Regions from separate parts of the Streptomyces sp. NPDC104381 genome, predicted to be linked through region 2. Evidence: riboswitches for the same ligand, from Rfam matches in the RefSeq annotation. Region 2 holds a riboswitch; the other holds the start of a gene.

Region 1 (4,380 bases), 200 kb from region 2:
AGCGGCCCGCCGGTGCGAGTGCCCGCAATCTCTGGCACTGCGAGATCGCGGGCCTGGAGACCCACGGTGACCAGATCCGCGCCGACCTCACCGGGGAGCTTCCGCTCGCCGCGGACCTGACGACGGTCGCCGCCGCGGAGCTCGACCTGCGCCCCGGCGCGGCGGTCTGGGCGACGGTGAAGGCGACGCAGACGCACGCCTATCCGGTCTGAGCCCCTCCTTCGGGGCCGAGGACCGTCATGCCGGCTCCGGGTGGGCCGGCCTCAGCTCGAACCAGTCGAAGGCCGGCGCGCCCCGGGTCGCGTACATGCCGACGACACGGCCGGTGAATCCGCCCGCGACCTCGGTGGTGAGGTAGCGGCCGTCGAGTTCGGCGAGGATCTCGACGTGCCCGTCGTCGGTCTCGTACCCGAGGCGGAGGGTGTCGGGGCCGCCGACGCGCAGGCCCGACTGCTCCGCGTGACCGGGATCAGTGGGTCGTACGGTGACGGTGGGCGGCAGGACGTCCGTGGTGGTGACGTCGACCCGCAGCGTCAAAGGCCCGGCGGGTACGTCCCGTTCGGCCACGGTCTGACGCAGGGGACCGATCCGGGCGACCACGCGCACCGTGCCGTTCTCCGTCTCCACCTGGTAGTGGTGTGCCTCGTCGAGCCGTACGGCGAGGCCGCCCCGGCCTCCTTCACCGGTGTCGACCCGGGTCCGCGCCACGCAGTCGGCGTCGCGCTGGCGCCGCCCGACGAACAGCGCTCCGGGCTTCTCCATGCCGTCGGCCCGGGCGTGCAGCACCAGATGGCCCGGCCGCTCGTCGAGGCGCGCGGCATCCGGGTCATGACGCCTCAGCGACACCCAGCAGGGTGCGAGGGCGGGGGTGTCGAAGTCGTCCCGGTGCGGCTCTGCGGGCCAGGGGTGCGGGGTCAACCCGGGCGCCTGGGAACGGAGTTCGAGCGGTCCCGGCAGGGGCCAGCCGTCCTCCCAGCGCACCGGTGCCAGGAATGTCTCCCGGCCCATGCCGTGGTACCCCGGTGTGTCGCCTCGGGGCCTGGTGCCCAGCAGCACCATCCACCAGGTGCCGTCGTGCGCCTGCACCAGGTCACCGTGGCCGGTGTTCTGCACGGGGTGTCCGGTGCTGCGATGGGACAGGACGGGGTTGTCCGGGTGCGGTTCGAAGGGCCCCGGCAGGGTGCGGGCCCTGGCCACGGACATCGCGTGCCCGCGTTCCGTGCCGCCCTCGGACAGCAGCAGGTACCACCAGTCGCCGATCCTGTAGAGGTGCGGGCCCTCGGGGTACTGGAGGCCGCTTCCCGACCACATCTCCACGGGCTCGCCGAGCAGTTCGCCCGTCCCCGGCTCGATGCGCACCCCGCGGATCCCGTCGTGGGAGAACACGCACCAGCAGTTCCCCTCGTCGTCCCAGGCCAGATCGGGATCGATGCCGGGTATGCCGACCGGCACCGGATCCGACCACGGCCCGGCGGGATCCTCGGCGGTGACCAGGACGGTGCCCGCGCCGGCCACCACGGTAGTGATCATCAGGAAGAGGCCGTCGTGGTGCCGCAGCGTGGGCGCGTACACCCCGCAGGAGGCGGGAGCCGTGTCGGGGAGCGACAGGTGCGAGGGGCGGTCGAGGGCGTGCCCGATCAGCCGCCAGTGCACCAGGTCCCTGCTGTGCCACAGCGGCACTCCGGGCACGTATTCGAAACTGGACGTCGCCACGTAGTAGTCCTCGCCCACGCGGCAGATACTCGGGTCCGGGCTGAAGCCCGGGATCACGGGATTGTCGAAGAACGCCACGGTCCGTCCTCGGGGTCGGCCAGGGCCGAGACCCACGGCCATGATCGTTGAAGCGCTTCGACGGTGCCAGTCCACCGGAAGGGTGTCAATGGACAATTCCGGCCCTGCTGCTCCCGGTTGCCTGCCGGGGTGGCGTGTCGAATCGCTTCGACGCCCGTTCCCGACCCGGCCGCTCCGGAGCGCGGACATGGGTGGAGCGGCCGGACCCCCGCCCGTGACCGCCTCCGCCCGGTGGGGCCGGATACGGGACCCGCGTGAGCCCGCGACGCGCCATCCGCATGCTGGACCTGACGCACCGCGCCCTCGGAACGCCCCGTAGGCTTGCGGGTGCAGCTGGTTCGCCCCGTCCGCCAGGCGGGATGCGTCGTAAGAGGGAACCCGGTGGAATTCCGGGACTGCCCCGCAGCGGTGAGCGGGAACGACCGCCGTCATGAGCACTGGGTCCGACGTACCGGACCTGGGAAGCGACGGCCATTAGGTGTCCTCACGGAGGACGTGCCCGCGAGTCCGAAGACCTGCCAACTGCCCGCGCACGGACGAATCGTGCGCGGACATCCCGGTGACCTCGTGGGCGGGTCGGCGTGCACACCTGGCGGATCTCCGCGTCGTCCGACGCTTCCCGCCCTGTGCGTCACCCCTTCGTGCCCTCGTCCCGTCGCCGGGATCTCAGGGATTCATCTCGCGAAGGAGATCTCCGTGACCACCGAGCACGCGACCGCGGCAGCGCGGTCCACCGTCCACGGCTACCCCCGGCAGGGACGGAACCGGGAACTGAAGAAGGCCGTCGAGGGCTACTGGAAGGGGCGGGTCACCGCCGACGCCCTCCGCGCCACAGCCGCGGATCTGCGCCGTACGAACTGGCGGCAGCTCGTCGACGCCGGCGTCGACGAGGTCCCGACCGGGGACTTCTCGTACTACGACCACGTACTGGACACCACCGTCATGGTCGGGGCCGTCCCCGACCGGCACCGTGAGGCGGTCGCCGCCGATCCGCTGGACGGCTACTTCGCGATGGCGCGCGGAACCCAGGACGTCGCCCCGCTGGAGATGACCAAGTGGTTCGACACCAACTACCACTACCTGGTCCCGGAGCTGGGCCCGGACACCGTGTTCACCGCGGACTCCGCCAAGCAGGTCGCCGAGCTCAAGGAGGCCGTCGCGCTGGGGGCGGCCGCCCGGCCCGTCCTGGTCGGCCCGGTCACCTATCTGCTCCTGGCCAAGCCCGCCCCCGGTGTGGCCGCGGACTTCGACCCGCTCACCCTGCTGGACCGCCTGCTGCCGGTGTACGCCGAGGTGCTCGCCGACCTGCGGGCGGCCGGCGCCGACTGGGTGCAGCTCGACGAGCCCGCGCTCGTCCAGGACCGCACCGGGGCCGAACTCGACGCCGCCGAGCGCGCCTACCACCGTCTCGGCTCGCTCACCGACCGGCCCAGGCTGCTCGTCGCCTCCTACTTCGGCCGGCTCGGCGAGGCCCTCACCGTCCTGGCCAAGGCGCCGGTGGACGGGCTCGCGCTGGACTTCACCGGTGCAGCCGCCACGAACCTGGACGCCCTGGCCGCCGCCGGCGGGCTCCCCGGGAAGCGGCTGGTCGCCGGTGTGGTCGACGGGCGCAACATCTGGATCAACGACCTGGAGAAGTCGCTGTCCACCCTGGGCACCCTGCTCGGGCTCGCCGGACGCATCGACGTGGCGCCCTCCTGCTCCCTGCTGCACGTCCCCCTGGACACCGCCGCCGAACGGGACATCGAGCCGCAGGTCCTGCGCTGGCTGGCCTTCGCCCGGCAGAAGACCGCCGAGATCGTCACCCTCGCCAAGGGCCTCACCCAGGGCACCGGCGCCATCGCCGCCGAACTCGCCGCCAACCGGGCCGACCTGGCCTCCCGCGCCAACTCGCCCGTCACCCGGGACCCCGCCGTACGCGCCAGGACCGCGGCGGTCACCGACGCCGACTCCCGCCGCTCCCAGCCGTACGGGGAGCGTGCCGCCGCCCAGCGCGCGCACCTCGGGCTGCCCCTGCTGCCGACGACCACCATCGGCTCGTTCCCGCAGACCGCCGAACTGCGCACCGCCCGCGCGGACCTGCGGGCCGGACGCATCGACGCGGCCGGGTACGAGGAGCGCATCAAGGCCGAGATCCAGGAGGTGATCTCCTTCCAGGAGAAGACCGGCCTGGACGTCCTGGTGCACGGCGAGGCCGAACGCAACGACATGGTCCAGTACTTCGCCGAGCAGCTGACGGGGTACCTCGCCACGCAGCACGGCTGGGTCCAGTCCTACGGCACCCGCTATGTCCGCCCGCCGGTGCTGGCCGGTGACATCTCGCGCCCCGAGCCGATGACGGTGGGCTGGACGACGTACGCCCAGTCCCTCACCGGCCGGCCGGTCAAGGGCATGCTCACCGGGCCCGTCACCATGCTCGCCTGGTCCTTCGTCCGCGACGACCAGCCCCTCGGCGACACCGCCCGGCAGGTCGCCCTCGCGCTGCGGGACGAGGTGGACGACCTGGAGGCCGCGGGGACGTCGGTCATCCAGGTCGACGAGCCCGCGCTGCGCGAGACGCTGCCGCTGCGGGCCGCCGACCACGCGGCC
Region 2 (4,380 bases):
GCGGCGCGCACGCGACGGGGTGAGCCGGTCGGTGTGGTGGTCATGCGGGCCAGCCCGTCTCGCTGTACAGCTCACCGTTCTGGATCTTGGCGATGGCCAGCCGGGTATAGGGCACGAGGTCATCGGGGAGGGCGGCAGGGTCCCAGAATCTCCACTGGGTGCACTTGTCCGGCTCGCGTAGCTCCGGCTCGCCGCTCCACTTCCGGGCGCGGAAGAACAGGCCCATGCGGGGTGGGTTCCTGGGCTTGCCGATGTGGTGGACGACGTGGACGAGCTCGACGTCCTGACGTTCGATGTGCAGGCCCGCTTCCTCCTGGGCCTCCCTGATCAGGCAGGCGATGGCGTTCTCCTGCTCGCAGTGGCCGGCCAGGGCGTGCCAGTTGGACGGTGCGAACGCGGAGTCGGGGTGGCGCAGCCCGAGCAGCACCGTACCGTCGGGCCGCTCCAGGTAGAGGTGGACGCCGATGATGTGGGGGACCGTGCCGCGCGGCGAAGCCGGGCGATCCTCGGGTCCGGGTCGGCTCCGCGCCGCCGGAAGGCTCGCGGCGTGGCGCCGTACAAGGTTGCTCGTGGTGTCCGAGATGCGCAGGCGGTGGAGGTCCGAGGGGGCGAACCAGGCAAGCATCACCCCTTCGTTCAGGCGGAGTTCGCGCGGGTCGCCGTTCCAGCGGCCGGCGTAGACGCTGATGGGCACGGTAGTGCCGGTGTCGTCGGAGGCGTACTCGATGCCGAACGGGGTCAGGTCGGGGATGCCGAGGCCGGCTTCCTCGGCCAGTTCGCGCCGCACGGTGTGTTCCAGGGTGGCGTCCTGGGGCTCTCGGCCACCGCCGAGCAGGGACCACACGCCCGGCTCCCAGATCCGGCCGGGGAAGTAGTCGCGCAGGTGGAGCAGGTACTCGCCGCGGTCGTTGTAGATCAGGGCGGAGGCGTTGGCCGTCTCCGGTCCGGCTTGGAGAGGGAGCTTGAGCAGCTTCTGGCGCAGGGAGGGGGAGGCCGCCATGTCCGCAGGTCGCCACTCGATGCCGCCGACCTCTTCTTCCTGCGGCACCACCGGCGTTCCGTCCGGGCTGAGCAGACGGAAGAGGAATCGGAAGTCGAAGTGCTGGTGGCCGGGTTCGCCTTTGCCTGGATGGGCGTCGATGTCGTGGATATCGATGTCGAACGGCACACGTTCGTGATCGGGCCACGGCGTGACGGCCTGGGGAGGGATCCCGGTCTCCTCGTGCAGCTCTCGCAGCGCTGCCGCTGCCAGGGAATCGTCGGCGGGCTCGGTGTGTCCGCCGGGGGTGAGGATCTTCCCGCTCGCCAGGTGCAGCACGTGCAGGACGCGGCCGAGCGGATCGACGACGATCGCGCCGCAGGTGACGTGTCCGGTGAAGGTGGAGCGGCCGGCGATGTCGTCGCCGGTCCGGTCCAGGGCGTCCAGGAGGCCGCCGAGCCGCTCGCGCTCATGAGGGTGGCGAGCGAGGTATGTCTCGACGGTGGTGCGGATGTGGTCGTGCGACAACGGCATGGGGCTACCTCGGAGGGGTGTGGAGCGGGATGAGTGGAGGCGGGTCGTTCGGGTCAGCTCACGGTGCATCCCCTCGAACACCGGCCTCCTGCGGTTCGTCGTCCGGCGTGGTCCCTCGCGGCGGTCGTGGCGGCTGGTCCCGCGTAATGGCCGAGGTCATCGTTCCCTCCTGGGGCGGTCACTGCGGCAGAGTCGTGAGGTCCAACGACACGGATGCGGTATCGAACACACGTCATTCGGTCGTCGTGGGAAGCCCGGTATCTCCTGCATCAGGGACCTTGCAGCGGTGGGATCCCTGGTCCGGCTTGGAGCGGCTCCGGACGGGACATGGCCGAAACGCCGACACCGCCGCGTGGCGTGGACAAACCGGCAGCTTCTCCCGGCCGTATCGGCCCGGACGCTGACCGCGCCCGGATGGCGAGGGACGAGCGGGTGAGGGCTCCCGGTCGTGAAGGAGGCGGGTCACCTTCGGACGTCTGTGGTCAGGGCCACCGGCTCCGGGCCCGATGCTACGGGCCCGGCCACGGCCACGGGTGTCCGGCGGATGCGATGATGGCCGGTGACAGGGCGACGGCGGTCCGAGGAAGCCGGTGAGAATCCGGCGCGGTCCCGCCACTGTGATCGGCGAGCGGATCCCGGCAACTCCACTGCCCCACGCGGGTGGGAAGGACGGGGCGAGCGTTGACCCGAGAGCCAGGAGACTCACGCGGTCGCCTCCTCGATGGATGCCGGGGCGGATTTCCCCGGAGAGAGGCCGTTCAGCATGCCTGAAGAGCTTGATGAAGGACCCCTGGACGACGTAGTGGGGGCAGGGAGGGCAGCCGCCCCGGTGCCCTGCCGGATCGTCGTCTGCCGCGATTGTTGCTGCGGGACCGCCAAGGTGAGTGGAATCGATCACGCGGCGCAGACCGCGCGTCTACGCTCGGAGGCACCCGTACGCGTCTCTGCCTGTCTCGACGTGTGCGACCAGGCCAACGTCGTCGTGGTGCAGCCTTCCGCCGCCGGCCGGGCAGCCGGCGGCAGGCCGGTATGGCTGGGGCTGGTCAACGATCCCCGAGCGACAGAGGACATAGCGGCCTGGGTACGCGCCGGTGGTCCGGGCATCGCTCCGAAGCCCGAGATACTCGACCTGTACGCCTGCATGCCGCCTCAGCGCCGCGCGGTCTCCTAGGGCCTCTCGTTTGGATCATGCCGGGCTCGCGGGGTCTGGCACGCACATCTGCGGCGTTGTCGTCAGTCGGCAACGCTCCGCGTTGACTCCCTCCTCCGCCTTGCAGCTGCACGCACCAGACCCCGCTCCCTGATCCGGCCTGATCCAAACGAAAGACCCTAGGGCGTCACTCCCCTCGGTATGCACCCGTCCAGTCCACTTTCGCCACGGGCACTGCTCCTGTGCCCTTCCCCGAGACGGCATCGCGCAGGGAGGCCGGCCCCATGAAGGAACCTGTTCGAGCACCCGGGCCCGCTGTGGCAGTGGCTCTGGACGACGTGGCGGCCATCGGCGGCTTCTTCGCGCTGCGGGTCGGAGGGTGCGACAAGGGCTGGCGTCCTGTGGACCACTTCTACGGCCGCGGCTTCACCGACCTGGCCACCGCCGTATCCGACCGATACCGCACCACCGAGGTGCGCGTCGGGGTCTCCATCGCGCACCTCGGATACGCCGCCCGCCTCTGGTCCCCGGTGCTCGCCTGCGTGCTGCTTCATGGAATCGTGCCGGACCTGCGCGCCTTGCAGCGCGCCGAGGACGGTTCGGAGCTCAGGCTGCCCGAGCCCGCCGGCTGGTACGCCGAGTCGCTGTCCGACAGGGCGGGGAGTCTGTACGTCGAGGTGATGCACCACCTCGACGCTCTGCGCTCCGGCCTGCACGTCAAGGTCGCCCCACGCCTGCTCGACGGGAACGCCGCGTCCGCACTGGCCGGTTCCGGCGGAGTGCTGCTCTCGGCCCACCCGCATCTGCGTGCCCCGCTCGGCGAACTCGTGACCGACCTGCTCGGCATGGGACGGCTCGCGGGTACGGGGCACGTGGGACCGGACCTTTCCTTCCGCCGTCGGAGCTGCTGCCTGTACTACCGCACCCCGATCGGCACGAAGTGCGGGGATTGCTGTTTCGCAGGCTGAAACCCGACTGCTCCACCGGCAACCCTGACGACGGCCGTCCGATGGCCGACCCGCGGTGCGGCCCCGGTTCAAGCTCCCGGGCTCGGAGCACTCGGACGGCCCGTCAATCAGCGCGTCGATCCATGGAGGTCAGGCACCCCAGCGCAGGGCGACGGTGTCGCCCGCGTTGATCACCTTGCCGCGGGTGGCTCCGGTGAAGGCCGACCCGTCGACGCTGACCTTCCAGGTGTTCGAGCCGCTGTTGGCCTTGCCGTTGAGAGCGGAGATCGTGCCCGTTCCGGTGGTGGGGGACACGCTGCTCACGCAGCCGGTCGGGGTGGCCGCGGTCGTGGCCGAATCGAGGACGGCGCCCAGGGTGGTCGTGGCGCCGGTGGGGGCGAATGCGACCGAGCAGACCTTCAGGCTGCCCGCGCCGTCGTCCACCGTGACCGCCAGCTCGGTGGCGGTGCCGGCGGTGAAGGTGTTCTGGGCGACCCAGCGCGGTGCCCCACCGGTCGAGGGGTTCGGGGGAGTCGCGGTGAAGCCGCCCCCGGCGACCGCGCGCAGGCCGTCGATCGACGCGTAGGCGGACGGGGTGGTGTCGCCGGGCAGGTACTTGAAGCCGCCGCCGGGGTTGAACTGCTGGGCGATGAGGAAGTCGACGGGTGTCTTGCCCGCCGAGGTGAGGAAGTCGCCCGTCTGCGGGTTGATACCGCAGGCGTTCAGGCCGGACACGGCCCAGCCGTTGGAATCGGTGTTCACGCCGAACA

Evidence for each region. Region 2 has a riboswitch for cobalamin ahead of ACZ607_RS18550 ((2Fe-2S) ferredoxin domain-containing protein). Riboswitches for the same ligand answer to the same signal wherever they lie in the genome.
Region 1: linked by a shared signal. The riboswitch ahead of metE (5-methyltetrahydropteroyltriglutamate--homocysteine S-methyltransferase) and the one ahead of ACZ607_RS18550 ((2Fe-2S) ferredoxin domain-containing protein) in region 2 are both predicted to bind cobalamin.

The regions. Positions count from the first base shown of each region.
Region 1 covers NZ_JBVJNK010000005.1:370,084-374,463, reverse strand. Annotated here, with positions in the region: gene ACZ607_RS19430 (ABC transporter ATP-binding protein) at 1-212, shown strand, start outside; gene ACZ607_RS19425 (glycoside hydrolase family 43 protein) at 238-1,791, opposite strand; cobalamin riboswitch at 2,109-2,328, shown strand; gene metE (5-methyltetrahydropteroyltriglutamate--homocysteine S-methyltransferase) at 2,488-4,380, shown strand, end outside.
Region 2 covers NZ_JBVJNK010000005.1:173,379-177,758, forward strand. Annotated here, with positions in the region: gene ACZ607_RS18540 (M15 family metallopeptidase) at 1-11, opposite strand, end outside; gene ACZ607_RS18545 (NUDIX domain-containing protein) at 41-1,513, opposite strand; cobalamin riboswitch at 2,094-2,217, shown strand; gene ACZ607_RS18550 ((2Fe-2S) ferredoxin domain-containing protein) at 2,277-2,684, shown strand; gene ACZ607_RS18555 ((2Fe-2S)-binding protein) at 2,948-3,631, shown strand; gene ACZ607_RS18560 (hypothetical protein) at 3,761-4,380, opposite strand, start outside.